Regions from separate parts of the Promicromonospora sp. NPDC059942 genome, predicted to be linked through region 1. Evidence: predicted binding sites of a transcription regulator. Region 1 holds the regulator's gene; each other region holds the start of a gene.

Region 1 (9,380 bases):
TCGGCGTGCTCTCGGCGCAGGGGCGTACCGCGGTGGCGGGCCTCGTGGCCCGCGGCCTGCTCGACGGCCACGCCGCTCTCGGGGTCGGCGCGGCCGGGTCCGGGACGCCGGGCGGCAGCCCCGGCGCGGGCACCGCGCGCGCCGTCCTGACGCGCCGTGGGCGCCTGCTGGCCGACGCCGTCGTGCGGGACCTGACCGCCTGATCCGCGCCCCTTTTCTTCACGCAAAAGGTCCTTTTCGTTTGTTTGCACGGTGGGCGAAACCGTCGATATCTTGTGCTGTTCATACCGTTACGAGGCGGCTCGGTCCCGCCTGACAAGGGGCACGCGCATGAGCAACACCTACGGTGGCTGGAACCCGCAGGATCCCTCCTCCGGACAGCGTCCGGACCCCCGGCCGCAGGGCGGCCAACCACCGCAGCAGCCCGACCCGTACGGCCCGCGCGACCCGTACGGCCGCCCCGCCAACCCGTACGGCCGGCCGGACTACCAGCCCCCGCAGTACCCGCACGGCGGCTTCCAGCAGCAGTACCAGGCGCCGCAGCAGCAGGTCCCGGCCTACGCGCCGGTCCAGGAGCCGGAGCCGAGCCCCGACGAGGTGCCCCCGACGATCGGCGGCGCGTGGCGCTGGGCCTGGGGCGCGTTCGGCGCGAGCTGGGGCATCTGGGTGCTGATGAGCCTCGCCCTCGGTGTCGCGCAGGTCGCGGTCGTCCTCCTGTTCAGCCCGTCCACCATGGACGCCCTGTCGAGCTCCACCGACCCGGTGGCGCTCGACGCCGCACTGGCCGCCGGGCAGTCGTTCGAGGCCAAGGCGCTGGGCGCGGCGGGCACCGCGATCAGCTTCCTGCTGCAGGCTCTCCTGTACGCGGGCGCGCTCGCCGCCACCCGGACCCGCAAGGTCCGGTTCCGGGACTTCTTCCTGCTGCGCGGCTTCGGCGGCCTGGTCGCGTACGCACTCCTCGCGGGGGTGATCGGGTTCGTCAGCACCGTCGTCCCGGTGGTGGGCGGCCTGGTCCAGCTCGTCTGCACGCTCCTCCTGCTCCCGGTGCCCTTCCTGCTGCTCAACGGCGTGGGCTTCGGCCGGGCGCTCGGCCGCGGCGTCGGGCTGGTGCTGTCCCATCTCGGCGCCGCGCTCGCGTTCTTCGGGATCTTCGCCGGCCTGGCCGTCGCGTCGGTCGTCACGTGCGGGACCGGCCTCGTGGTGGTCGCGCCGGCGATGCTGCTGATGGGGGCCTACCTCGTCCAGCGGTGGACCAGGGAGCCGGTCCGGTCCTGACCTGCGGGTAACAACTCCGCGGTTGCACATGCGGAATTGCGGAGAAAAGGTGAAGGTGGCTTCGGATCACTGAACAGTGAAAAGGGGACACACATGACCGAGAACACTCCGCAGAACCCGTACGAGCCGGGAGCCGGCGGCCCGACGCCGCCGCAGAACCCGGCCGGCGGTCCGGCACAGCCGGGCGGGCCCGCGCAGCCGCCGCCTTACGGCGCCGGCGAGCAGTCGCCCTACGGCGCCGGTCAGCAGTCGCCGTACGGCGGCGCCACCCAGCCTCCGCCCTACGGCGGGGCGGGTCAGCCGCCGGCCTACGGGGGTCAGGGCGCGCCCTACGGCACGCAGTCGGCCGCGCCGTTCGCCGTCGGCGAGGCACTGAGCTTCGGGTGGAGCCGGTTCACGGGGAACTGGCTCTTCTGGGTGCTCTTCGTCCTGCTCTCGTTCGCCGTGGGCGCCATCTTCAACGCCGGCTCGTTCGGCGACTACCAGGAGATCAACCAGGCCGCGATGCGCGGCGACATCAGCTCGTCCACGGCGACCGGGGTGTCGTTCGGCGGTTCGCTGCTCGGGCTGATCGGTGGAATCATCAACTCGATCCTCGGCGCCCTCGGGATCAACGCGGCCCTGCGTGAGGTCTCCGGCGAGAAGGCGACCTGGGGCACGCTCTTCAAGGTCAACAGCTACCCGATGATCATCCTGGCGGCGCTCCTGCTGCTGGTCGCCGGCTTCGTGGGCCTGCTGCTGTGCGGCCTGGGCCTCATCGCCCTGGCGATCTTCGCGCCGTTCACCTACCACAACGTGGTTGACCGCAACCTCAACGCGTGGGACGCGCTGACCGGCTCGTTCCGCCTGGTGGGGCAGAACTTCGGCTCGGTGTTCCTGCTGGAGCTCGCGCTCCTGGGCATCAACATCGTGGGCGCGCTGGTGTGCGGGCTCGGCCTGTTCGTCACGATCCCGCTGTCGCTGCTGGCGCTGGCCTTCGCGTTCCGCCGCCTCACCGGCGGACCGGTCGCCAGCGGTCCGGCGACGGCAAGCCCGGGCACGATGGGTCCCGCCGTCGCCTGAGCCGCCCGACTGATCGCCGAGTCAGCATGCTGGTCGCGGACCAGCATGCTGACTCGGCGCACGTCGGCTACTTGATGAAGCGGATGTTCACCGGGTAGCGGTAGGGCGCGCCCTTTCCGTTCTCGACGGCAGCCAGGATCTGGAACACGACCGCGGCGATGAGCACGATGTACAGGATCGTGCCGAGGCCGAACGTGACCGCGGCGATGATCGCGAGCGCCACGTTCGCGATGATCACGGTGATCGTGAAGTTCAGCGACTCCTTCGCCTCCTGCTCCACGAACCGGCTGCGGTCCTTGAAGACCAGCCAGATCACCAGCGGCGGCACGAACGAGAAGATGATGGCGCCGACCTGGGCGAAGACCGTCCACATGCGCTCGTCCGACGGGGTGAGCGGCTGGGGCTGGTACGGCGCGCCGGGGCCGTAGCCGGGGCTGTACGCCGGACCCGCCGCCGGCGGACCCTGGTAGGGCGACTGTGGCTGGGGCGTCCCGTAGGCCGGGGCGTCCTGCGGCTGCTGAGGTGCGGGGCCGGGCTGCTGCGGCGCCGGGCCGGGCTGCTGAGGAGTCTGCGGCTCCTGCGGGTTTTCGGACATATGACCAACCGTAGAGGCTGCGCCTTACGAGAGGGTCACGAAATCGATAAGTTCTTCGACCCTGCCGAGCAGCGCCGGGTCGAGGTCCCGGAAGTCGCGCACGGTGCCGAGGATCCGCTGCCAGCCGCGGGCGACGTCCGCCTGCGTCTGCGCAGGCCAGCCCAGGGACCGCAGGATGCCCAGCTTCCACTCGGTACCGCGGTCGATTACGGGCCAGCGCTCGAGCCCGAGGCGCTCGGCGCGCACGGCCTGCCACACGTCGACGTAGGGGTGGCCCAGCACCAGCACGGTCCCCGTGGGGACGGTGCGCAGCGCCTCGTCGGTGAGCCGCTGCTCCTTCGACCCGGGCACCAGGTGGTCCACGAGCACGCCGACCCGCCGTTCGGCGTCGGGCCCGAACTCGGCGAGGCGCTCGGCGAGGTGGTCCACGCCGTCGAGCATCTCGACCACCACGCCCTCGATCCGCAGGTCGTCGCCCCAGACCTTCTCCACGAGCTCGGCGTCGTGCTTGCCCTCCACCCAGATGCGGCTGCCGCGGGCGACGCGCGCCCGGGCGCCGTGCACCGCGACGGACCCGGAGGCCGTGCGGGTGGGCTGCGCCGGCGCGCGGTTCACGACGGGCGCGGTGAGCACGACGGGCTTGCCCTCGACCCAGAACCCCGGGCCGAGCGGGAAGGTGCGGGTGCGACCGCGGCGGTCCTCCAGGACCACCACGTGCATGCCGCCCGACTTCTCGACGCGCACCACGGCGCCGACCCAGCCGGTCTCGACCTCCTCGACCACGAGGCCCAGCTCGGCGGGCGTGGGCTGCGACGTCGGCCGCCGCCCTCGCTGCGCGCCAGGGAACTGGGGGGACAGCACATCGGCTCCATACCGTTCGTCGACCACGCCGCGAGCCTAGGTCGCCCCTCCCGTTGAGTGCTGGATATCCGCGCTTCCGGAGTGTCATTCGGCGCAGATAGCCCGCACTCAACGAGGTCGGGTGGGCGGGGCGGGCGGGGTAGGCGGGTCGGGTCAGCGGCTCGCGCGGAGCGCCGCCTCCGTGCGGGTGGCGACGCCGAGCTTGCGGAGGATCGCCGAGACGTGCACCGACGCGGTCTTGGCGGAGATGAACAGCCGCTCGGCGATCTGCCCGTTCGTCAGGCCCTCGGCCACCAGGGCCAGCACCTGCCGCTCGCGGGCGGTGAGCGCGTCCGTCCCCGCGCCCGACGGCGGAGTGCCGGCTGCCCCCTCCACCAGGCCCGCGCGGTCGATGAGACCCTGCGCCTGCCGGACGACCAGTCCCGCACCGATCTTCTCCGCCTCCACGACCGCCGAGCCGAGCGCCGCCCGGGCCCCGGCGCGGTCGGCGACGTCGAGCAGCCGCGCGCCCTCGCGGTACAGCGCGTACGGGCGCAGGTGCACGGGTCCGGGACCGGGCAGGTCGGCGACCGTCGTCCAGGGTCCGGTGCCGAGCTCCGCCTCGAACAGCGCCGACCACAACGGGAACGTCGGCCAGTGCGCGCACGCGGCGAGGGCCGCGCGGTAGGGGGCGTCGTCGACGTCCTGCCCGGCGGCGCGCAGCCGGGCGATCGCCTGGGCCGCCACGCCGAGCTGTTGCAGGTCGTAGGCCGGCATGCACGGGCGGTCCGAGGCGACCACCACCGACATGCGCTCCAGGGCCTCGGCCGGCTCGTCGCGCAGCAGCGCGAGCTCCGCCAGCGTCACGCTGGTGCGCGACCTGATCTGCTCCTCCAGGCGCCCGAACCGCTCCCAGGTCGGGACCCTGCGGCGTGCCTCTGCCTGCGCCTGCTCCACCTCGCCCCGCCACATCATGAGCCAGATCCGGCGCTCGCTGAGGTAGGCGGAGTACACGCTGTCGTGGATCGGCGGGATCGTGCGCTCGTACCAGGCGGCGGCCTCGGCCCAGTCGCCGCGCCCGATCTGCGCCTCGGCGAGGTTTCCCTCGATCATGAGCCGGGTCGAGTCGGACGAGCCGTGCCGGCGCGCGGCGCCGATCCCCTCCTGGGCGATCTCCGCGGCCCGGCCCCAGTCACCCACGACGAGCCGGGCGTCCGAACCGTTGACGTAGTACCGGCTCAGCCCGTGCCACGTGTCCCCGGCCGCCTCGCGGCCGGCGTCGATCTCCGCGAAGCCGCCGGTGTCGCCGAGCTGCACGCGGCTCACGCCCCGCAGGTTCAGCGTGACGGACACGACCTCGGCGTCGCCGATCGCACGGGCTGCGTCGTGGGCAGCCGTCGCGGCCTCGATCGCCTCCCGGGGCCGGCCGCCGAGCATCGCGCGGCGCGCCCGCAGCATCAGGAGCTGGCCGCGCACGACGTCGTCCCGGCCGGGCTCGACCAGCGCCAGGGCCCGTTCGATGAGCTCGGGCCCCTCGTCCGAGCCGGCGTGGCCCGCGATGAGCGCCGCGTCGGAGAGCATGCCGACGAGTCCCGCCGGGTCGTCCTCGGGCCACTCGGCGATCGCCTCGTGCGCCACGGCCAGGGCGCGGGCGCTCCGGGTCGAGCCGCGCAGGACCTCGGCGACCGACCGCAGCAGCTCGTGGTGCGGCAGCCCGGCGACGGCCTCCGGTTCGCGCACCTGCTGCCAGAGCTCCAGGGCCCGTTCACCCAGTGCGACCGCGGTGGACGACGCCGCGCCCGCCGCGGCCGTCCGGTGCCCCTCGACGGCCGCGGCGAGCGCCTTGTCGGGCATCCCCGCGCGCCACCAGTGGTCGGCGATGCGGGACAGCTTCGCCACCGAGTGGGCGCGCCGGACGAGGGCCCGCTCCAGGGCCCGCGCGTAGGCGGCGTGCAGGCGGTGCCGCTCGCCGGGCAGCAGCTCGGCGTACACGGCCTCCTGGACCAGCGCGTGCCGGAAGGCGTAGCCGACCTCGGTGACCACCAGCACCTGGGCCTCGACCGCCTCGCGGACGGTCTCCTCCGCCTCGGCCCCGGTCTGCGGGGCGCGCTGTCCCGGCCCCGTCGAGGCGTCCGCCAGGACGTCGTCGAGCACGTCGTACCAGACGCGCGGGCCGGCGGCGGCGACCACGCGGCACAGCGACCGGGCCTCCCGGCTCAGGTTCCAGTAGCGCAGCAGGAGGATGTCGCGCAGGGAGTCGGGCAGGTCGGTGCCGAGGAAACCGATCAGCTCCTCGACGTAGAAGGGGACGCCCTCGCTGCGGTCCGCCAGGTCGGCGAGCTGCTCGGCGTCGAGGCCGACGTCGAGCAGGTCCTGTGCCATCTCGTGGACCTCGGTCTCGCCCAGGCGCGTCAGCTCGAGACGGGTGGTGAGCCGCGCCCGGTCGAGCTCGGCCAGGACGACGCGGAGGGGGTGCCCGCGGGAGACGTCGTCGCTGCGGTAGGTGAGCAGCAGGAGCAGGCCCGGCGGCGTGGTGCGGGCGAGGCGGAGCGCGACGGCGCGCGTGACGTCGTCGGACCAGTGCAGGTCCTCGATGACCACCACGACGGGTCGTTCGCCCGCGAGCCCGGCGAGCAGGTCGGTGAGGACCTCGGGGACCCGGTCGGCCCCGGCGTCGGGCGCGGGTGCGACGAGCTGGGGGGCGAGGGCGGACAGGGCGCCGGCCGAGGGTCCGGCCGCGGCGACGACCGCCTCGGGGCCCATCGTCCGGACAACGCCGCCCAGGAGTCCGACCAGGGCGGCATACGGGAGGGGCCCGGAGCCCTCGTCGGCGCACTGGCCGACGATCACGTGGGCGTCGTCGGCCCGGGAGGTGAGCTCGTCGAGCAGGCGGGTCTTGCCGATCCCGGCCTCGCCGGCGATCACGAGGGTGCGGCTGCCGCCCGAGCGGACGTCGGCGAGAGCGGCCTCGAGCGCGCCGAGCTCGGGGGCTCGGCCCACCAGGCGGGCACGGGGGACCGGCATGGGCTCATCGTCCCATGCCGGTCCGTGGTCGTTCCGTTCTTTTCCGTCGGCCTGCCCGCCGTCTCCGTGGGCCGGCCCGCTGCCCGGCACGGTCGTCCTTCCCGGGGGATCAGGCGACGCGCGGCCGGACGGCGTCGGCCGCCTTGGCCCGGGCACCGCGCTCGGCGGTGCGCTGCGCGGCGGCCTGGCGGCGGGCCGCGTCCTTCTGCTCACGGGCCACGCGGGCCCGCTCGTTGCGCTGGTCGAGCTCCCGCTCGTTGCGGCTGTACTCGGCGTAGTCCGTAAAACCGAACATGGTGTTCCTCCTGGTGTCACCGCCGGCCCCTCGCCGGCAGTGATTCCAGGTTCGTCTGTGAGGTACGTCGCGCGGATCGGGCGGTCGCCGCATCTTTTCCGACGGGTTCGCGGTGCGGGGTGGGCGCGCCTAAGGCATCGCCCTATGCTCGGTGCTCAGCCCTTGGCGAACGGTAGGACATGCAGGTCAGCCGCGTGTTCGCCGGGGCGGGACGGCGTGGCCGGCCCGGGTGCGCACGGCGTGCGGCGGGTCGGCGACCCGGCGGGTGGCGCGTGCCGCGTAGGATTGGCACTCGGTCGGTGAGAGTGCTGGAAGGCAGTGTCGGTGAGCGGGCCGGAACCCGGGTGCACGTCCCGGACGTTCTACCTGGGGACGGAGGTGAGCGCGGTGAGCGAGGAACGCAGACTCGATGTCCTGCGGGCCATCGTGGAGGACTATGTCCGCACACGGGAGCCCGTCGGTTCGCGCATCCTCACGGAGCGCCACCAGCTCGGCGTCTCCCCGGCCACGGTCCGCAACGACATGGCCGCCCTGGAGGAGGCCGGGCTCATCGCCCAGCCGCACACCTCGGCGGGGCGCATCCCCACCGACAAGGGCTACCGCCTCTTCGTGGACCAGCTCGCCGAGGTCCGGCCGCTGTCCGTCCCGCAGAAGCGGGCCATCGAGACCTTCCTCTCCGAGGCGGTCGACCTGGACGACGTCGTGGCCCGCGCCGGGCGGCTCATCGCCCAGCTCACCGGCCAGGTCGCCGTGGTGCAGTACCCGTCGCTGCGGCGGTCCGGGCTGCGGCACCTGGAGCTCGTGCCGACGGCCGAGGGGCGGCTCCTCGTCGTCGTCATCACGGACACCGGCCGGGTGGAGCAGCGCTTCCTCGACGTGCCGGTCGACCTGGACGACGGCACGCTCGGCGAGCTGCGCGCCCGCCTGAACGCGGCGACCGCCGGCCGCCGGCTCGCCGACCTCGGTGACGTGTTCGCCGGGGTCGCCGAGGCGATGCCGGCCGAGCACCGCCCGCTGGCGACGGCCGTCGCCGAGGTGGTCACCGCCGCGCTCGCCGAGGAGAGCGAGGAACGGATCGTGCTGACCGGCCAGGCCAATTTGGCACGGTCCGGCATGCGTTTCGAGCAGGGCCTGCGGCCCGTCCTGGAGGCGCTCGAGGAGCAGGTCGTCCTGCTCGGCCTCCTCACCGACATGACCGACGACGCCAAGGTGGCGGTGAGCATCGGGCACGAGAACCGGCTGGCGGGACTGGCGGAGGCCTCCGTCGTCACGTCCGGCTACGGCTCGTCCGACGGCGACACCGTCGCGATCCTGAGCTCGATCGGCCCCACCCGTATGGACTATCCGGGCACCATCGCCGCGGTCCGCGCCGTCGCGCGCTACCTGTCGCGAGTGCTGCCCGGCTGACTACTCACCTCATCACGAAGAGAGACCTGTGACCGACTACTACGAGATTCTCGGTGTTCCGCGCGACGCCTCGCCCGAGCAGATCAAGAAGGCATACCGCAAGCTGGCCCGCGAGCTGCACCCGGACGTGGCCGGCGACGCGGGCGAGGACCGGTTCAAGGACGTCGCGCGCGCGTACGAGGTGCTGTCCAACCCCGACAAGCGCCAGCAGTACGACATGGGCGTCGACCCGACGTCCCCCGGCGGCGGCGCGGGCGGCGGGTTCGGCGCCGGGTTCGGGTTCCAGGACATCTTCGAGACCTTCTTCGGCGGCGGGCAGCCGACCGGCCCCGTCCCGCGCGCCCGGCGCGGCAACGACGCGCTCGTGCGCCTCGACCTCGACCTCGCCGAGGCCGTGTTCGGCGCCAAGCGCGAGATCCAGGTCGACACCGCGGTGGTCTGCAACACCTGCGGCGGCGACGGCGCGCGGCCGGGCACCCACGCCCGCACCTGCGACGTCTGCCAGGGCCGCGGCTCCGTGCAGCGCGTCGCCCGCTCGTTCCTCGGCCAGGTCATGACCAACCAGCCGTGCTCCGCCTGCGGCGGCTTCGGCACCGTGATCCCCGAGCCCTGCACCGACTGCTCCGGCGAGGGCCGGGTGCGCTCGCGGCGCACCGTCGCGGTCAACGTGCCCGCGGGCGTCGACACCGGTACGCGCATCAAGCTCTCCGCGCAGGGCGAGGTGGGCCCCGGCGGCGGCCCCGCCGGCGACCTGTACGTCGAGATCCGCGAGCGCGCGCACGACACGTTCGTGCGGCGCGGCGACGAGCTGCACTGCACCCTCCAGGTGCCGATGACGGCGGCCGCGCTCGGCACGGTGCTCGAGCTCGACACGCTGGACGG
Region 2 (9,380 bases), on a different contig from region 1:
AGGAAAAGGCCGACGCCGGCCGGTCACCCTCCGCGTGAGAGGTTGACCGACCGGCGTCGGACGGGTGCGCGGGCCGAGGCCCGAGCGGGTCAGGCCGGACTCAGAAGTCCATGCCGCCCATGCCACCGGTCGGGTCGCCGGCGGGGGCCCCGACGGGCTCCGGCTTGTCGGCGACGACGGCCTCGGTGGTGAGGAACAGCGCGGCGATCGACGCGGCGTTCTGCAGCGCCGAGCGGGTCACCTTGACCGGGTCGTTGACGCCCGCGGCGAGCAGGTCCTCGTACACGCCGGTCGCGGCGTTCAGGCCCTGGCCGGAGGGAAGGTTGCGCACCTTCTCCGCCACGACGCCGCCCTCGAGGCCGGCGTTCACGGCGATCTGCTTCAGCGGGGCGTCGATCGCGGCACGCACGATCGAGGCACCGGTCGCCTCGTCACCCTCGAGCTCGAGCTTGGCGAACGCGACGGCGCCGGCCTGGATGAGGGCCACGCCACCACCGGCGACGATGCCCTCCTCGACGGCAGCCTTCGCGTTGCGGACGGCGTCCTCGATGCGGTGCTTGCGCTCCTTGAGCTCCACCTCGGTGGCCGCGCCGGCCTTGATGACGGCCACGCCGCCGGCCAGCTTGGCGAGGCGCTCCTGCAGCTTCTCGCGGTCGTAGTCCGAGTCGGACTTGTCGATCTCGCTGCGGATCTGGTTCACGCGACCGGCGATGAGGTCGGCGTCGCCGGCACCCTCGACGATCGTGGTCTCGTCCTTGGTGACGACGACCTTGCGCGCCTGGCCCAGCTCCTCGAGCGTGGCGTTCTCCAGCTTGAGGCCCACCGTCTCGGTGATGACCTGGCCGCCGGTCAGGATCGCGATGTCCTGCAGCATGGCCTTGCGGCGGTCGCCGAAGCCCGGGGCCTTGACGGCGACGGACTTGAAGGTGCCACGGATCTTGTTCAGCACCAGGGTCGCCAGGGCCTCGCCCTCGACGTCCTCGGCGATGATGAGGAGCGACTTGCCCGACTTCATGACCTGGTCGAGCAGCGGCAGCATGTCCTTGACGTTCGAGATCTTCGACTCGACGATCAGGACGTACGGGTCCTCGAGCACGGCCTCCTGGCGCTCGGGGTCCGTCTCGAAGTAGCGGGCCAGGAAGCCCTTGTCGAAGCGCATGCCCTCGGTGAGCTCGAGCTCGAGGCCGAAGGTGTTCGACTCCTCGACGGTGATGACGCCTTCCTTGCCCACCTTGTCGAGGGCCTCGGCGATGAGCTCGCCGATCGCCGGGTCGCCGGCCGAGATCGCGGCCGTGGCGGCGATCTCTTCCTTCGTCTCGATCTCCTTGGCGGCGTTCAGCAGCTGCTCGGTGACGGCCTCGGTGGCCTTCTCGATGCCGCGCTTGACGGCGATCGGGTTGGCACCGGCGGCAACGACACGCAGGCCCTCCTTCACGAGCGCCTGGGCGAGCACGGTGGCGGTGGTGGTGCCGTCACCCGCGACGTCGTCCGTCTTCTTGGCGACCTCCTTGACGAGCTCCGCGCCGATCCGCTCGTAGGGGTCCTCGAGCTCGATCTCCTTGGCGATGGAGACACCGTCGTTGGTGATCGTGGGGGCGCCCCACTTCTTGTCCAGAACGACGTTGCGACCCTTCGGGCCGAGCGTGACCTTCACCGTGTCGGCGAGCTGGTTGAGCCCGCGCTCCATGCTCCGACGAGCAACCTCGTCGAAAGCGATGATCTTGGCCATGGGGATGAATCCTCCGCTGGTGGCTTGTCCAGGCCGGCCGGTGCCCGCGACGGACGGCAACCGCCTCGACGACCATGTCTCGCCGCGGCAGGAGGCCTCACCATTCGACCCTGCTGTCACTCTCCAACGGAGAGTGCTAAGACATTATTGGCACTCGGACCTTGAGAGTGCAAGACGCGTACACCGCGAGCGAACGCGGCACACCTACCCCGGCGCGAGCCCCTGCACGTGGCGGAGGTCGAACTCCCCCACCAGCGCCCGGCGCGCGGCGTGCCACCCGCCCATGCCGTGCACGCCCGGGCCCGGCGGGGTCGACGCCGAGCAGAGGTACACACCCTCGGCGACCTGGTACGGGTCGGGGGCGAGGGTGGGCCGCGCGACCATCTGCCACATGCTCGCGGCGCCCGCGGAGATGTCGCCGCCCGGGTAGTTCTGGTTGTGGCGCTGCATCTGGTCGGCGGGGATGCACCGCGCGCCGACGACGACGTCGCGGAAGCCGGGCGCGAAGCGCTCGATCTGCCGTGTGACCGCCTCGGTGACGTCGTGCGGCGAGCCGGCGGGCACGTGGGCGTAGGTCCACAGCGGCCGCCTGGCGCCCCGCACCCGGCCGGGGTCGGCGACGCCCGGGTCGCTGAGCAGGACCATCGGGTGGTCGGGATGCACCCCGTGCGCGACGGCGTCCTCCGCGATCACCATCTCCCCGCGCGACCCGCCCACGTGCACGGTCGACGCGCGCCCGACGTCGGGCGCCGCCCAGGGGACCGGGCCCGACAGGACGAAGTCGACCTTGGCGGCCGCGTTGCCGTACCGGAACCTGCGCAGGGCGGCGCGGCGCGGCGCCCGGATCCGCTCCCCCAGGACCCGCAGCACGGTGGTCGGCGTCGTGTCGAAGAAGACGGCGCGGGCGGGCGGGAGGTCGCGCCAGGCGTCGACCGGGCGGCCCGTCTCGACGGTGCCGCCGTGCGCCCGGAGGTCACGGACCAGGGCGTCGGTGATGGCCTGCGAACCGCCCACCGGCACGGCCCAGCCGCCGTCGGCGTGCGCGAGGGCCGCGAGGAGCAGGGCCGTACCCGCCCCCGCGTACGACGGGAGCGGCGTGATGGCGTGCGCCGCGACGCCGGTGAGCAGGGCTTTCGCCTCCTCGGTGAGGAACCGCCGCTCCCAGCGCGGGCCGCCCTGCTCGAGGAGTGCCGCGCCGAACCGCAGGCCCGGCCGGACGAGGGAGGCCAGGCCCCAGGTCTCCGACGCGTGCGCGCCGTGGTCGCGCACGCCCTCCAGCATGCCGCGCACGGTCCGCTTGTCCCCCAGCGCGAGCGCGGTCACCTGTCGCCAGCTCTCGGCGAGGGGGCCGATCAGGTCACGCCACGCGTCGCCGTCGGCCCCGAGGCCGTCGGCGGTCCGGGCCAGGTCGCGCCACGCGATGCCCGCGCGATCGCCGGCGAGCGGCTGGGCGTAGGCGACCTCGGGCGCGACGAGCTCGACGCCGTGTGCCGGCAGGTCGAAGGCCCGGAAGAACGGCGAGGCCCAGGCCATGGGGTGCACGGCGGAGCAGAGGTCGAAGAGCAGGTCGTCGTCGAGCTCGGGTACAGGGAGCGTGCGCGCGCCGCCGCCGATCGTCGGCTGCGCCTCCAGCACACGGACGCCCAGGCCCGCGCGGGCTAGCGTCACCGCGGCCGCCAGGCCGTTCGGCCCGGAGCCCACCACCACTGCATCGAGGAGCGTCACGCACCCCATCGAATCACGGGTGCTCGCCGGGCAGGGGGCGCCAGGCGGGAACCAGAGCGAGCAGCCGCGGTACGGGGCGGCTGCTCGGTGGCGTCGGGCATCGTCGTCCGACAGGGTGCGATACCGGTCGTCGTCGACCGTCCAGTGCGGACGCCGGGGTCTGGGTCCCAGCATCCTCGGGGGGTGGCGGGCGACGGGTGGGCAGTTCCCACCCGTCGTCCCATCGAGTCAGACCGGACGAACCTGCTCTGCCTGCGGACCCTTCTGTCCCTGCCCCACCTCGTACTCGACTTCCTGTCCCTCGTCGAGGGACCGGTAGCCATCGCTCTGGATCGCACTGTAGTGAACGAAAAGGTCCTGGCCGCCGGCGGTCGGGGTGATGAAGCCATACCCCTTCTCGGCGTTGAACCACTTGACGGTGCCCTGGGCCATGCGTAGTTCTCCTTGTACCTCTGCACGGGCCATGCGGTCGACCCGTGGTGGTTCGAGCCTAGTGGTCCGTCTCACACCAGGGAACCCTCTATGCCCGGTATGCGGCATTAAGCGCATGGCGAACGCCCAGGTCAGAGGGCTGCAAACCGCCGCTTGTCAAGGAATATCAACATGGTGGTACAGCCTGGTAAACCCAACCGAAGGTCAGCCCATGGTCGAGGGCCGGGTCACGACGACCACCCACAGGGCCTCGGGCGACTCGGACACCGCCGCCGACTCGACCATGTTGGCCTCCGGGATGCCGAGCAGCGCCGCGGTGTAGGCGGCCGTCTCCGCACGGTTGGCGCCGTAGAGAATGGTGTTCTCGGTGTAGGTCGCGCCGTCCGGGGTCGCCGGCTCCTCGCGCAGCGCCGCGCCGGCCACGTCCTGCCCCTTCAGGTAGTCGGCGGTCTCGCCTGCGAGGCCCGCCTCCTGCCCGACGTTGTAGACGGCCACCTGGGCGGTCAGGTCCGCGCCGGCCTTGAGCGCCGCCGGGTCGGCAGCACCGCCGGTCTCCGCGGACGGCTCACCGCTGGGCTCGCCCGACGGTTCACCCGACGTCGAGGCCGAGGGGGACGGCGAGACGGGCGCCGAGGCCGAGGTCGACGGGTCGCCCGACGCCTCCGCCGGTTCCCCGTCGCCGGAGAGCAGTGTGATGCCGCCCCACGCCACGGCGGCGCAGACTACGGCGACCAGCAGGAACGGCCAGGCCGAGCTCCAACCGCTGCGCGGTGCACGGTGCACACCCACCGGTGCGCCCCCGGGGACAGCGACGTCGAACTCGTCGGGCGGGTAGGGGTAGCCACTCTTCGTCACGGCAGAGAGAGTAGCGGGTTGTTGTGACGGATCGGTGCCTTCTCAGTGGTTCTCATCCGTCAGACGACGTGTAGATCGTGCTCGCTGCCGGGTCGAGCGGAGCCTGCGCAGCCGCTTGACCAGCATCGGGTCGTGCTCCAGGGCGGCCGGGGAGTCGATGAGCGTATTGAGAACCTGGTAATACCGCGTGGCCGTCAGACCGAACAGCTCACGCGCCGCTTCTTCCTTGGCGCCGGCGTACTTCCACCACTGGCGCTCGAACGCGAGGATCTCGCGGTCCCGGTCGGAGAGCCCCTTCTCCGCGCCCGCGACGGCGGGGGCCTCGACGTGGGCGACCAGCGTCTCGCCGGTCCCCCCGGAGGCCGGAGGAACAGTCCTGTTGTTCACCTGAGTCCTTTTCACGTTGTCTGCACGCCGGGAGTCCGCCGGCGCCAAGGGCGGCCGGTCGTTACGGCAGGCGCCAGTCGACGGGCTGGGCGCCCTGCTGCTCCAGGAGCGCGTTGGCCCGCGAGAACGGCTTGGACCCGAAGAAGCCGCTGCGCGCCGACAGCGGCGACGGGTGCGCGCTCTCGACCACGGGGACGTCACCCAGCCACGCCTTGAGGTTGCGCGCCTTCGCGCCCCACAGGATCGCCACGAGGGGCCCGCCACGGGCCACCAGCGCACGGATGGCGGCCTCGGTGACCTCTTCCCAGCCCTTGCCGGCGTGCGAGTCGGAGGAGCCGGGGCGGCAGGTCAGCGTCCTGTTCAGCAGCATGACGCCCTGGTCGGCCCAGGGCCGGAGGTCACCGTTCGACGGGAGCGGCAGGCCGAGGTCCTCCTGCAGCTCCTTGTAGATGTTGACCAGCGAGCGCGGGACCGGCCGCACGTCCGGCTGCACCGAGAAGGACAGGCCCATGGCGTGCCCCGGCGTCGGGTACGGGTCCTGGCCCACGATCAGCACACGCACGTCCGCGAGCGGGCGCTTGAACGCGGCGAGCACGTTCTCCCCCGCCGGGACGTAGGTGCGCCCCTCGGCGACCTCGGCTCGGAGGAAGTCGCCCATCGCATGGATGCGGGGCTCGACGTCGGCCAGCGCCTCGGCCCAGTCCGGCGCGATGACCTGCGACAACGGGGGCCGGCCAGCGGCATCGGCGGCGTCGGCAGGGGGTGTCGGGTTCACGATGGTCTCCACGTTCAGGAGGTTACCGGGACCCACTGACAGCGACCGTCTGTGCTGCCCGACACACCCACTTGTGACGACTCTTCACCGCGTTGGCGCAACAATGAGGACCGTGAGCGCGACGACGACCCCAGAACCGGAAGGCCCCTCCACGACCCCCACCGCGACCGCCCCCGTCCGCTGGACGCGGTACATCGCCATGGGCGACTCCTTCTCGGAGGGGCTGTGGGATCCCTATCCCGACGCCCCGGACGTGCAGCGCGGCTGGGCGGACAACCTCGCCGCCGCGCTCTCCGCCCGCCGCATCGCGGCCGGCGAGGCGCCGCTGGAGTACGCGAACCTCGCGATCCGGGGCCGCAAGCTGCGCCCGATCGTCGCCGAGCAGCTCGGGGTCACCCTCGACGCACAGCCGGACCTCGTCTCCCTGGTCGCGGGCGGCAACGACATCCTGCGCGCCACGGCGGACATCGACGCGATCTCGGCCGCCCTGGAGGACGCCGTCGTCACGCTCCGTGCCACCGGCGCCGACGTGCTGATGGGCACCGGCTTCAAGGCGGGCGCCGCGCTGAGCTGGACCAACGGCCGCGTGGGCATCTTCAACGCGAACGTCTGGTCCATCGCCCGGCGCCACGGCGCGCACGTGGTGGACCTGTGGGGCATGCGCGCCCTGGCCGACCTGCGCCTCTGGTCCTCCGACCGCATCCACCTCACCCCCGAGGGGCACCAGCGGGTGGCGAACGCCGCGCTCGTCGCGCTCGGCCTGGAGCCGGACGACGCCGCCTACGACGTGCCGCTCGACGCCGCCCCGCCCGCGGCCTTCCGCGAGACGGCGCGCGCCAACGCCGCCTGGATGCGCCAGCACGTGGGCCCGTGGGTCAAGCGGCGCCTGACCGGCACCTCCAGCGGCGACGGACGCACCGCGAAGTGGCCGACGCCGGGAGCCTGGCCGCGCGCATAGTTCACCCGCTCGGCCCTACACTTGCGAGGGTGAATCTCAGAGGCTCCCCGGTGCTCGCACCGGGGAGCCTCTGACGTCTTCACACCCCACCCTGGCCGCGTAACTTAACCTTCTAGATGGTACATTTACAACCATGACGATGAGCCCTCCGCTGGGTGCGGGCACGTCCCGGCTGAGCACCGGACGGCGCTGGACCCTTCTGGTCACGGTCGGCACCGGTCTGCTGCTGATCACGCTGGACAACTCGATCCTGTACACGGCGCTGCCGACCCTCACGCGCGAGCTCGACGCGAGCTGGAGCGAGAGCCTGTGGATCATCAACGCCTATCCGCTGGTGATGACCGGGCTCCTGCTCGGCTCGGGCACGCTGGGCGACCGGTTCGGGCACCGGCGGATGTTCGTGTCCGGCCTGGTCGTGTTCGGGCTCGCCTCCTTCCTGGCCGCGACCGCGCCCACGCCCGAGGTGCTGATCGCCGCGCGCGGGCTCCTCGCCGTCGGCGCCGCGGCGATGATGCCGGCCACGCTGGCCCTGATCCGGGTGGCCTTCGTCAACGAGCGCGAGCGCAACATCGCCATCAGCGTGTGGGGCAGCCTGTCCGTCGTCGGCGGCGCCCTCGGGCCGATCGTCGGCGGCGTGCTGCTGGAGCACTTCGCCTGGGGCTCGATCTTCCTGATCAACGTGCCGGTGGTCCTGCTGGCCGTGATCGTCGGGCTCGCCGTCGCGCCGGAGGACGACCCGCACCCCGCGACCCGGTGGGACTTCGTCTCGTCCGTCCAGGCCCTCGTCACGCTGGTCGGGCTCGTGGTCCTCATCAAGGAGGTCGCCCGCGCCGACCGGTCCGGGACCGTCGTCCTCGGCGCGGCAGCGGTGACCGTCGTGGGCTGGTGGGTCTTCGTCCGCCGGCAGCGGCGGCTGCCGTTCCCGCTGCTCGACCTGTCGATCTTCCGCAACGCCGCGTTCTCGTCCGGGGTGCTGGCGGCGGCGATCGCCATGTTCGCCATGGGCGGGCTGCAGCTCGCCACGACGCAACGGTTCCAGCTCGTGGCCGGGTTCACCCCGCTGGAGGCCGGGCTCCTGGTGGCCGCCATCGCCCTCGGCTCGCTGCCGTCCTCGCTCCTGGCCGGGGCGTTCCTCCACGTGGTGGGCCTGCGGGTGCTGATCGGCGGTGGCCTGGCCGTGGGCGCCGTCGGCGTGGCGGGGACGCTGTACGGCGTGCAGCACGGGACCGAGTGGCTGCTGCTCGCCGGCCTGCTCGTGACGGGCCTCGGGCTGGGGGCGGCGATGTCGGTGGCCTCCACGGCGATCATCGGGAACGTGCCCGCCCGCCGGGCCGGCATGGGCTCCTCCGTGGAGGAGGTCTCCTACGAGTTCGGCAGCCTGGCCGCCGTGGCCCTGCTCGGCTCGCTGCTGACCACCGTCTACACCGCGACGGTCCGCCTGCCCGACGGCGCCCCCGTCGAGGCGGGCCGGTCGATGTCCGACGCCCTGACCGCCCCCGGCACCGGCCCCGAGGTGCTCGCCGCCGCGGCCCAGGCGTTCGGGAACAGCTACTTCGTGGTCATGGTGATCTGCGCCGCGGTCCTGGCGCTCGGCGCTATCGTCACCACAGTGCTGCTCCGCGCCTACGGGCCGGGATCGGCATCCTCCGCCTACGGTTCGGGTCACTGAACCGCTCCGACCGCGACGCCCCGCAGGAGACCCCGTGCGACCGAGCAACCGCGACCGCATCCTCGAATCCGCCGTGCGCCTGGTCCAGCGCGAGGGCGTCACGGCCGTGACCTTCGACTCCGTGGCGGCCGAGGCAGAGCTGACGCGCGGCGGGATCATGTACCACTTCCCCTCCCGCGAGGGGCTGCTCGTCGCCATCCACGAGCACCTGGCCGCGCGGTGGGAGGCCACGCTGGAGGCCGACGCCGGCCGTCCGGCCGACCAGCTCACCCCCGACGAGCGGCTGGCCGCCTACATCCGCGTGAGCGCCCAGGCCGCGACCCGGGCGGAGCTGCAGCTCATGCTGGAGGCCGCGACCCGTCCGGAGTGGGCGGGCCCGTGGAGCGTGGTGCTGGAGCGGTGGGCGCCCGTGCCCGACGACGCGGAGGCCGACCCGGCCTCGATGTCCCTGCTGGTGGCCCGCCTCGCCGCCGACGGGCTGTGGATGTTCGAGTCGCTCGCCTACCGGTCGATGCCCGACACCCAGCGCCGCGCCGTCGCGGAGCACCTGGTGCGCGCCGTGGCGGGGGCTCCCGGAGCCTGAACGGGGCCCGGCGCCTACCGCGAGAAGGCGGGGAACACGGGTGCTCGCGACGCCGCGGCAGCAGGCCAGCGCCGCGTCAGCGCCGCGCCGAGCGACTGGAGCCATCCGGTGACTGCCGCCAGACCCTCGACACGCTCCGTCAGGCGCGCGCAGGTCCCGACCTGGTGCACGATCTGCCCTCGACGTCGCCGGGCGTCCGCCCGCGCCTGATCCGGCCGGGCGATCAGCGGCAGCCGGACGAGCCTGCCGAGCAGCGCGACGACGGCC
Region 3 (9,380 bases), on a different contig from region 1:
TCGTCGTGCTGGTGGGCGGTGCCCATCAGGGTGGGGCGGCCCGACCAGCTCAGGAGAGCGGACGGCTCGATCTCGATCTGCGACATCATCTGCCCCCGAGTGCCTGAGGATCCTGGAAGAACCGGCTTGGATCCGTGAAGAGTTCGCCGATCGTAGGTACGTAGGGTCAAGGCCGTCAACGCGGCCGCCGGCCGTCGTCGCGCCCCCGGCCGCATCGCCGCGGCCCAGGACAAGGAGCATCTGTGTTCACACTTGGCATCGTCGGAGCCGGGCAGTTCGCCGGGCAGTTCGTCAAGCTCTGGAACCTCCACCCCGGCGTCGGGGACATCTACGTCACCGACCTGCTGCCCGAGCGCGCCGAGAAGCTCGTCGGCGAGTACGACCTCGCCGGGACCGTCCCGTCCTTCGAGGCCCTGCTCGCCTCCGACGTCGACGCCATCGCGATCTTCACGCAGCGCTGGACGCACGGGCCCCTGGTGGTCCAGGCGCTGCGCGCCGGCAAGCATGTCTACTCCTCGGTGCCGATGGCCGTCTCCGAGCCGGAGATCGAGGCCATCGTCGACGCGGTCCGGGAGACCGGGCTGACCTACATGATGGGCGAGACGAGCTACTACAACCCGGCGACCGTCCACGCCCGCGACCAGGCCGCGAAGGGCGCCTTCGGCCGGCTGTTCTACGCCGAGGGCGACTATCTGCACGACATGGACCTCGGCTTCTACGACGCGTACCGGTACAGCGGCGGTGAGAACTGGAAGTCCACCGCGAGCTACCCGCCCCTGATGTACCCCACGCACTCCCTGGGCGGGATCCTCGGCGCCTGGCAGACGCACGCGACCAGCGTCTCGGCGATCGGCGTGCTCGACGACCGCGGGGACGGGGTGTTCGACAAGGACGTGAGCCAGTTCGCCAACGACTTCTCCAACGCCACCGCGCTGTTCGAGGCCGCCGGGGGCGGCGCGTTCCGCATCAACGAGTTCCGCCGGGTCGGGTTCCCCTCGCACTTCCGCGAGTCGCGGTTCCGGTTCTTCGGCACCGAGGCCAGCATGGAGCAGCTCGTCAACGTCAGCCTCTGGCAGGACAAGCAGGAGGTCGTGGACATCACGGAGCACCTGGCTCCCAAGCCGACGCTGTCACCCGACGACCCGTCGCTGGAGCACGTCTCGCCCGCGCTGCGGGACGCCTTCACCTCGGGCTCCGCGCCGGTGCACGACCGCTCGCGGCTGCCGAAGGAGTTCGCGAACGTCTCCAACGGCCACGAGGGCAGTCACCACTTCCTGGCCGACGACTTCGTCACGGCCGTCACGACCGGCGCCCTCCCGCCGGTGAACGCCTGGGTCGCCGCGCGGTACACGATGCCCGGCATCGTGGCGCACGAGTCGGCGCTCAAGGGCGGCGTCCGCCTGGACATCCGCGACTTCGGGGACGCGCCGCAGAGCTGACGGCCGGGGCGCTGGGGCGACCCGCGACGCCGCGTTCGGATCGCCCCCGCGGACTCACCTCGCGGTGGCCTCGTCGATCGCGGCCTCCAGCGCCTTCTCGTCGGCCTTCAGCTCCTTCTTCTCCAGCCTGGCCGCGCGGGCGATCGCGCTCTCCACGTGTGCTGCCACGTCCGAGGCGGCGATGACGACCAGGCCGCTCTGCCCCTCGTCGAGGAGCTCGCCCAGGTCCTTCAGGTCGCCGCGGCTCATCCCGCCGGCGACGTGCCCGGCGAGCGCGCCGATGGCGCTGCCCCCGGCGCCGCCCGCGAGCAGGGCGCCACCCAGACCGATCGCCGGGAAGAGGGCCACGAGTGCGCCCCCGGCCAGGCCGAGACCCAGGCCGCCCCAGGCGCCGTGCCGGGTCGGCTGCTCGTGCTTCTTGACGATCTTGACCTTGCCGTCGGCGTGCCGCGAGACCACCGCCGCGTCGTAGGTGTCGATGAGACCGCTGACCTGGTAGAACTCCTTCACCGCCTCGTAGTCGGTCACCGCGTCGTCCTCGCTGCCGTAGCTGGCCGCGAAGGCCACCAGGGTGTCGAGCGCCATGTCGTCTCTCCTCGATAGCGTGGCCCGCCGTCCGCGGGGCACTCGTTCGATGGTTCGACCGCGACGCTAGGCCGGGGTGCGCCTCGTCGAGTCACATGATTCGGGTGACCCGCCCCTTACGCCGTCGAGCCGGCGTAAGGGGCGGGTCGACGGCGGTCAGGACTCGATGGTCTGCCGGTCGCCGGATCCTCGGCCGATGGGCGTGGTGCCGGCGGTGTGGGCGACCTCGATCTTCCGCGGCTTGGCTTCCTCGCTGACGGGGATGGTCAGCGACAGGACGCCGTCGGTGTACGACGCGGAGATCCGGTCCAGTGCGAGCCCGCGGCCTACCGTGAGCTGCCGGGCGAAGGTGCCGGTGGGACGCTCCCGGACCAGCCACTGCGCGTCGTCACCCGAACGCTGCGTGCGTTCGGCGCGGACGGTCAGCGTGCGGTCCTCGACCGAGACGTCGATGGTCCCCGGGTCGACTCCGGGCAGGTCCATGGACAGCACGTAGTGGTCGCCGGTGCGGAACAGGTCCATCGGCAGGGTGCCCGACTGTCGTGCGTTGCTCGCGAACGAGCCGAACAGCCGGTCCATCTCCTGGAACGGGTCCCAATAGGTAGCCATTGCGCATCACCTCCCATGCTGATGCGGTCCTGGCCCCTCCAGGACCGCGGCGCTCGACGGCGGTGGGTGCCGCCGTCCGGCTACAGTCAATTTTTAGCACTCTTGATGCGAGAGTGCCAAGGGTCTGGAGCCGCAAGCGAGAAGAAGTGCTACCTGCCCTGCCGGTCGCGCGCGAGGCGCTCGCGCCGGTCCTCCTCGCGCTTGGAGTAGGCGGCGGCGCGAATCGCCTCGTCCGACTCCAGGCCAGAACCAAGACCACCACCGACGGTTGCCGCTGATGCGACGAACCAGGCCAGGACCACCAGGTCGCCGTACCCGAGCGTCGCCCCGACGTAGCCGCCCATCAGGTCGGGGTCCAGGACGAACAGCGCCCACACCAGGTTCACGACGTAGAGAGCGCAGTAGCAGATGACCACGCCGGTCACGAGTGTCAGCACCGTTGACGCGTTGTAGAGGCGGGACCGCTCCCGTGCCTGTGGCGAGTCGCCCTCGGGGCGGTCCCACAGCTCGCCGTCGATCACGAGCCAGGCCACGACGAGGGTGACCGAGGCGATCGAGGCCACCACCAGGCGCCACCACGACAACGAGTCCGCCAGTACCCAGACCGTCGAGTTGACCGTGGCCACGGCGCCGGTCGCCAACGCCGCCACGAGCGCCGACTTCAGCCCGGGCACCAGCAGCCAGGGACGGTTCGCGAGCACCATGCCGAGCAGAAGGCGCCACCGACCCCGCAGGCGGGGCAGGACGACGCGGTGCCTGTCCTCCCCGCTCGGCTCGGCCATCGTGCTGACCAGCGAGCGCACTGCCCGCCGTGCCCGGGCGTGGACCCGCAGCCCGCCGAGCGCGGGCAGAGAGAGCACCGCGGCCTGCCGACCGGGATCGGTGTCGGCCAGCAGGTGCCGGCCGTTCCCGTCGTGAAGAGGAAGCTCGGTCAGGCCGACGACGAGGTCCCAGTCCCGCTCGCGAGCCTCGTCCTGCAGCCTGTCCAGCGCGGTCCGGAGGTCCTCGGACCCGGTCGTGAACGGCTCGCTCACCACGGTGATGTCCCACGCGACGCCACCATCGGGCGGGCGCAGGTCAGCCAAGCCTTGCGCGATCACGGTCGGCGCGGCCGGGTCGGCCACGAGTCCTACGCGGACGGACTCCATCTGGTTCAGGCCCGTCGACGTGCGACGGCTCCCCAGATGACGAGCACGAGGAGCGAGCCGACGAGCGCCCAGAACCACGTGGTCAGCGAGAAGAAGGACTCGTTGACCTGGACGTCGAAGAGTGCCCCACCGATCCAGCCGCCCAGCAGTGCGCCGAGCACTCCGACGACGAGCGTGATGAACCATCCTCCGGCGGCCTTGCCGGGAAGGATCGCCCGGGCGATGGCGCCCATGATGAGTCCGATCAGGATCCAGCCGATGATGCCCATGGAAGCTCCGTTCGACGATGCGTCCCCTGACGCGTGCGGACGCTCTGGCTCAAGCCCTGGAAGACGACCTGTTGCTCATCCACTTTCACCCGGTTGGCCGGTGCTCGCCACGGGAAGTCGTCAGAGCTCTCGCGGGCCGAGGTCGCTCAGCACCGTGGTGAGGTTGCGGATGCCCGCGTTGTCGTTGTCTGCCCTCCAGATCGGGCCCCAGCTGATCCTCCAGTCCTGGCGGAACGGCCGGTAGGTGAGATCGGGGCGCCGGTAGTAGCGGGCCGCGTGGCCGCCGAGCGGTTGGGCGACCTCACCGTTCGCGGTGGCGCTGAAGGCCTGTTCCAGGTCCGCGATCACCGGACCGCGCGTGATGGTGCGCCCGCCCGGTGTCTGGAACGGGTTGAAGACGTCCATGTACTCGTCCGCGAAGGCGCCGGCGGTGTCGATCACCTCGAAGGCGGCGAGGTCCTCCAGGCTGACCGCGTCGGCGCGGGCCAGATCGTGGTCGAGCGCGAGGGCCACGACCATCGGCTCGGTGAACATCACCGGGCCGCTCGTGAGGTCGGGCTCCGTGATGGGGAGCCACCCGACGTACACGTCGATGTCACCCTGCCGCAGGACGGCCATGGCGTTGCTGAACGGCTGGTAGCGCACCCGAAGGTCCCAGGTGGGGTGGGCGGCGCGAAACGCGTCCCAGTACGGCCGCAGCTCCAGGGTGTTGCCGGCGGCGGTCCCGACGCGCAGCACGCCGGACCGTCCGCTCGCTGCCACGCGTGCCCGTTCGGTGCTGTCCGTGATGGCCCGGAGCAGGGGCCGCAGATCGTCCCGGAGCCGCTCGCCGATCGGCGTCAGGCGCACGACACGGCTGGTGCGGTGGAACAGCGGTGCCCCGATGCTGCGCTCCTGCTTCTTGATCGACTGGCTGACCGCCGCCTGGGACAGGTGCAGGCGCTGCGCGGTCCGGCCGAAGTGGAGTTCCTCGGTGAGGGTCAGAAAGATCTCGATCTCGCGAAGCTCCACGTCGTTCCTGTCGATCAGCGGTGGTGATCGCTGCGTTGCGATTTTCGCCGTTGTTGAGCGGTTTGGCCGGAATCGATGATAGACGGGGCGGCCAGGACGAGGTCCTGCTGGTGCCGCCTCTTCCCACGTCGAACGGAGCCAACCATGACCGCGCCATCCCTCCCCACCCTGCGGACGGCGGACCGCGACCAGCTGCAGCGAGACATCGAGACCATGGTCGAGGCCGGGTTCACCGGGGTGCAGCTGCGCGTGCACGACGAGCAGGGCGACTGGACCGGCGTCGCCGGCCGGCAGGCGCTGGACGACGACACCCCGCCCTCGACCGACGGGCACGTCCGGATCGGCAGCAACACCAAGACGTTCGCCGCGACCGTGGCGCTGGCGCTGGTCGGCGAGAACGTGCTCAGCCTGGGCGCGCCGGTGCACGACCACCTGCCTGAGCTCCGGCTGGACCCGCGCATCACCCTGCGCATGCTGCTCCAGCACACCAGCGGCGTCTTCAACTTCACCGGTGAGTACTACGACGACGGGACGTTCGTGCCCGGCATCCCCGCGACGCAGTCGGGCAAGGAGTGGGTCGACAACCGGTTCCGCACCTACGCCCCGGAGGAGCTCGTCGGGATCGCGCTGTCCAACCCGGCCCGGTTCGAGCCGGGCACGGACTGGAGCTACTCCAACACGAACTACGTGCTGGTCCGGCTGCTGATCGAGCGGGTGACCGGCCGCTCGTTCGCCGAGGAGACGCAGCGGCTGGTCCTGGGGCCGCTCGGCCTGACCGGCACGGTGCTGCCGGGCACCTCGCAGGAGATCCCCGCCCCGTACACCCACGCCTACTACCGGTACGACGACGGTGGCGAGGAGAGGACGGTCGACGTCACGCGGCACAACCCGTCCTGGATCGCCACCGGCGGAGACATGATCTCGACCACCCAGGACCTGCAGACCTTCATCGTCGGGCTGCTCACCGGCAAGCTGCTGCCCGACGCCCTGCTGACCGAGATGCTGACGCCGCACCCCAAGGCGGGCTACGGCCTGGGCGTGTTCGTGCAGCCGACCGAGGCGGGCGGGACCGTCATCACCCACAACGGCGGCATCGCGGGGCACGCCGCGCTCATGTACAGCACCCCCGACGGCAGCCGCACCCTGACCGCGGCCCTGCACTACGTGGACGACCCCACGATGTCGATGGGCGCCGCCTTCCAGCAGGCCAACCAGGCGCTCGTCCAGGCGGTGTTCGGCGGCGAGGAGGCGTCCGACCGGTAGCCCGACTTCAGGTATGGCTGGCGTCCCGGTGCTCCGGCACGTCGTTCACCGGAGCCAGCAGGGCGGAGGCGCCTCTCTTCCAGTGGTCGAGCGCGAAGGCGGCGACGTCGCCCTCGACCGCCAGGCACGCGGTGGCACCGAGGAGGATGTCGTCCCGCAGCCCCGGATCCTGCTCGGCCAGTCGACCGGCGAGGTCATGGCCGGCGATCTGCTCGTGGACGGCGTCCGCCTCGACGTGCTCGTCGAAGTATCGAGTCGTGCCGGCATCGTGACCGAGGCGTCTGAAACCGTTGCCGTACAGCCTGCTGGGGATCGACGACGTCATCTCGTACGCGGCCAGGTGACCGACGATCGCGCCTCGGAGCCGGCGGTGCAGCCCGAACAGCGACATCGTGTTGAGCGCGACGAGCACCGGGGTGGGCACGACATCGACGTACCAGCCGTAGCTGTCGTCGAGCCCGGCTCCACGCATGGCACGCGCGAAGAGCTCCGCGTGCATGTGGCCCGACTGTCCGCCGCCGTACTCATCGGTCTGGATCTCGACCAGTGCGGCCTTCGGCGCCCCGGTCAGCCGTGGTATGGCCCACGTGTGCGGGTCGGCCTCCTTGAGCTGGTAGAGCGACTTGAGCACGAGGTACTCGCGTGCCTGCTCGGCGTCGGCATGCTTGGCGACGTAACGAGCCATGCCCGGTCCGTCGTCGGCGGCGATCTCGAAGAGTCGGCGGGCGACGCCGGCGGCGTCCGTCGCTGCGCAGGTCGGATGGCCCGCGCGCGAGCGCAAGGCCGCTTCGAACGGACGCTCCAAGGTTTGTCGGACTGCCAGCAGCGCGGGCTCCCACTCCCAGGCGTCGTCGACCTGGTCGACGCCTCGGTAGTGCAGCTCGTACAGCAGGCAGAGCGCGAGCTGCAGGTCCGCACACCGCAGGACGTCCGTGGCGTCGTCGCAGCCGGCGACGACATCCGCTGCGGCCTCGCGCACCCGGGCAAGACGGATGTGCGTGTCGTCGGACGGAGGCCCCGCGACGAGCACCGCGAGCAGCTCGGCACTCAACCGGCCACGGGGTCGCGGAAGCGGTAACCGCTGGGTCCGGCGTGCGTCTCCCCGCGCCACGTCGTCCGACAAGTCATGCCTCTCCGGGGAAGTCCTGGTGCTGGTGGAAGTCATCGAAGTGTCCCGTCGGTGGTGAGGTGCGAAGTTGCCCAACGCGATGGTCGGCTCATCGTGTGCACGGAGTCGTCAGCTCGCAAGGCGTTGCACTCCTGGTCGCGCCAAGGTTGCGAGTGGCAGCGACCCCCTTAGGTTGGGCGGATCAAGAGGGTGAAGCTGGAGCATCTCCGGAGAGAAGGAGGCGACGTGTCGACGCCAGACTCGCGTCCGGTCACGAATGAGGTCACCGTCCGCGCGTGCCCAGACGGCCCACTCCTGGTGCGGGGCCCGGCCACGATCGTGGACGAGGCCGGCGACGCGGTACCCCGGAGCCGCGCCACCGTGGCCTTGTGTCGCTGCGGCGGCACCGCCATAGCGCCCTGGTGCGACGGGACGCACAAGGTGAACGGCTACCGGTCCGACGACTGACCGGGCGTCCCGCACGGCAGCTCGACGACCTCGGCAGGCGGCGCCACCGCGACAAGGAGGAGACGCCATGGATCATCCGTCCGTCGCCGATTTCATGACCCCTGCACCGCCCGCGGTGGACGTGACCGACACGCTGCGCTCAGCCGCCCGGACGATGGCCGAGCAGGACCTGAGAGCGCTGGTGGTTCAGGACGGCACCAGAGCGGTCGGGGTCGTCACCGACCGAGACATCGTGGTGCGCGGTCTTGCCGCCGGACTCGGCGCGGAGGCCACCGTGGAGCTGGTCATCGGCGACAGCACCGTCACGGTCGGACAGTCCGACTCGGTCGAGGCCGCGTTCGACGTGATGCGCGCCGCCAGGGTTCGCCGTGTCCCGGTCCTGGACAGAGACACGGTCGTAGGACTCCTCACCTTCGGAGACCTCGATGTCGAGCGCGACATCATGTCCGTACCCACTACGTGGTGAGGCCCCGCACTCCCGGCCGGCGGGAGGGGCCGGGTGGGGCGCGCGATGGCGAGTGGTGCGGGAACGCGCGAGGGTCGAGGTTCAGACCGGCAGTGCACGCGACACCGAGAGGACGGCCGCCATGCGAGCACTCACGTGGCAGGGGCAGCAGAAGGTCAGCATCGAGGACGTGCCGGACCCCCGGATCGAGCAGCCGAACGACGCGATCGTCCGGGTGACCTCCACGGCCATCTGCGGGTCGGACCTGCACCTGTACGGCGTCCTGGGCGCGTTCCTCGACGCGGGGGACGTGCTGGGGCACGAGACGATGGGCGTGGTCGAGGAGGTCGGGCCGGAGGCCGGCGACCTGCGGGTCGGCGACCGGGTCGTGGTCCCGTTCGGGATCGCGTGCGGGCGGTGCTGGATGTGTCAGCACGGCTTGCAGTCCCAGTGCGAGACCACCCAGGTCACGGACCAGGGGAGCGGTGCGGCGCTGTTCGGGTACACCAAGCTGTACGGCCAGGTGCCTGGCGGGCAGGCGGAGTACCTGCGGGTGCCGCAGGCGCAGTACGGGCCGGTCGTCGTACCGGACGACGGGGAGCCCGACGAGCGGTACCTGTACCTGTCCGACGTGCTGCCCACGGCCTGGCAGGCGGTCGAGTACGCCCAGGTGCCCCCGGGCGGGTCGGTCGTCGTGCTGGGCCTTGGCCCGATCGGCCAGATGGCGACTCGGATCGCCGCGCAGCGTGGCGCGGGACTGGTCGTCGGCGTCGACCTGGTTCCGGAGCGGCTGGCGATGGCGGCCCGGCACGGCGTCAGCGTGCTCGACCAGAGGCGGACCGACGTCGCCGAGACGGTCCGCGACCTCACCGGAGGACGCGGCCCCGACGCGGTGATCGACGCCGTGGGCATGGAGGCGCACGGCTCACCCGTCGCCGAGGCCCTGCAGAAGGCGGCCGGCGTGCTGCCCGACGTCGTGGGGCGGCCGCTGGTCGAGCACGCGAGCACCGACCGGCTGGCCGCCCTGCTCACCGC

The links. The regulator HrcA, encoded in region 1, represses chaperone genes, less so after heat shock. The targets are predictions, from matches to a motif close to TTNGCACTCGNNNNNNNCGAGTGCNAA.
Region 2: the regulator HrcA is predicted to act here: its motif matches at 1,877-1,903, upstream of groL (chaperonin GroEL).
Region 3: the regulator HrcA is predicted to act here: its motif matches at 2,727-2,753, upstream of ACFV9Q_RS01000 (Hsp20/alpha crystallin family protein).

Annotation. Positions count from the first base shown of each region.
Region 1 is NZ_JBHWLR010000005.1:429,632-439,011, reverse strand. Features, by position in the region: gene hemW (radical SAM family heme chaperone HemW) at 1-203, shown strand, start outside; gene ACFV9Q_RS11355 (hypothetical protein) at 331-1,275, shown strand; gene ACFV9Q_RS11350 (hypothetical protein) at 1,369-2,337, shown strand; gene ACFV9Q_RS11345 (DUF4870 domain-containing protein) at 2,405-2,932, opposite strand; gene ACFV9Q_RS11340 (DUF3097 domain-containing protein) at 2,957-3,820, opposite strand; gene ACFV9Q_RS11335 (ATP-binding protein) at 3,947-6,796, opposite strand; gene ACFV9Q_RS11330 (hypothetical protein) at 6,906-7,091, opposite strand; gene hrcA (heat-inducible transcriptional repressor HrcA) at 7,479-8,498, shown strand; gene dnaJ (molecular chaperone DnaJ) at 8,527-9,380, shown strand, end outside.
Region 2 is NZ_JBHWLR010000013.1:73,022-82,401, reverse strand. Features, by position in the region: gene groL (chaperonin GroEL) at 101-1,729, opposite strand; gene ACFV9Q_RS20290 (phytoene desaturase family protein) at 1,934-3,454, opposite strand; gene ACFV9Q_RS20285 (cold-shock protein) at 3,683-3,886, opposite strand; gene ACFV9Q_RS20280 (LytR C-terminal domain-containing protein) at 4,091-4,741, opposite strand; gene ACFV9Q_RS20275 (DUF3263 domain-containing protein) at 4,784-5,080, opposite strand; gene ACFV9Q_RS20270 (uracil-DNA glycosylase) at 5,190-5,906, opposite strand; gene ACFV9Q_RS20265 (SGNH/GDSL hydrolase family protein) at 6,103-6,861, shown strand; gene ACFV9Q_RS20260 (MFS transporter) at 6,995-8,530, shown strand; gene ACFV9Q_RS20255 (TetR/AcrR family transcriptional regulator) at 8,565-9,113, shown strand; gene ACFV9Q_RS20250 (phosphotransferase) at 9,128-9,380, opposite strand, start outside.
Region 3 is NZ_JBHWLR010000001.1:249,040-258,419, forward strand. Features, by position in the region: gene ACFV9Q_RS00985 (helix-turn-helix domain-containing protein) at 1-86, opposite strand, end outside; gene ACFV9Q_RS00990 (Gfo/Idh/MocA family protein) at 243-1,439, shown strand; gene ACFV9Q_RS00995 (DUF1269 domain-containing protein) at 1,494-2,024, opposite strand; gene ACFV9Q_RS01000 (Hsp20/alpha crystallin family protein) at 2,181-2,633, opposite strand; gene ACFV9Q_RS01005 (hypothetical protein) at 2,783-3,781, opposite strand; gene ACFV9Q_RS01010 (GlsB/YeaQ/YmgE family stress response membrane protein) at 3,787-4,050, opposite strand; gene ACFV9Q_RS01015 (LysR family transcriptional regulator) at 4,171-5,061, opposite strand; gene ACFV9Q_RS01020 (serine hydrolase domain-containing protein) at 5,206-6,324, shown strand; gene ACFV9Q_RS01025 (iron-containing redox enzyme family protein) at 6,332-7,447, opposite strand; gene ACFV9Q_RS01030 (CDGSH iron-sulfur domain-containing protein) at 7,679-7,900, shown strand; gene ACFV9Q_RS01035 (CBS domain-containing protein) at 7,968-8,366, shown strand; gene ACFV9Q_RS01040 (zinc-dependent alcohol dehydrogenase) at 8,488-9,380, shown strand, end outside.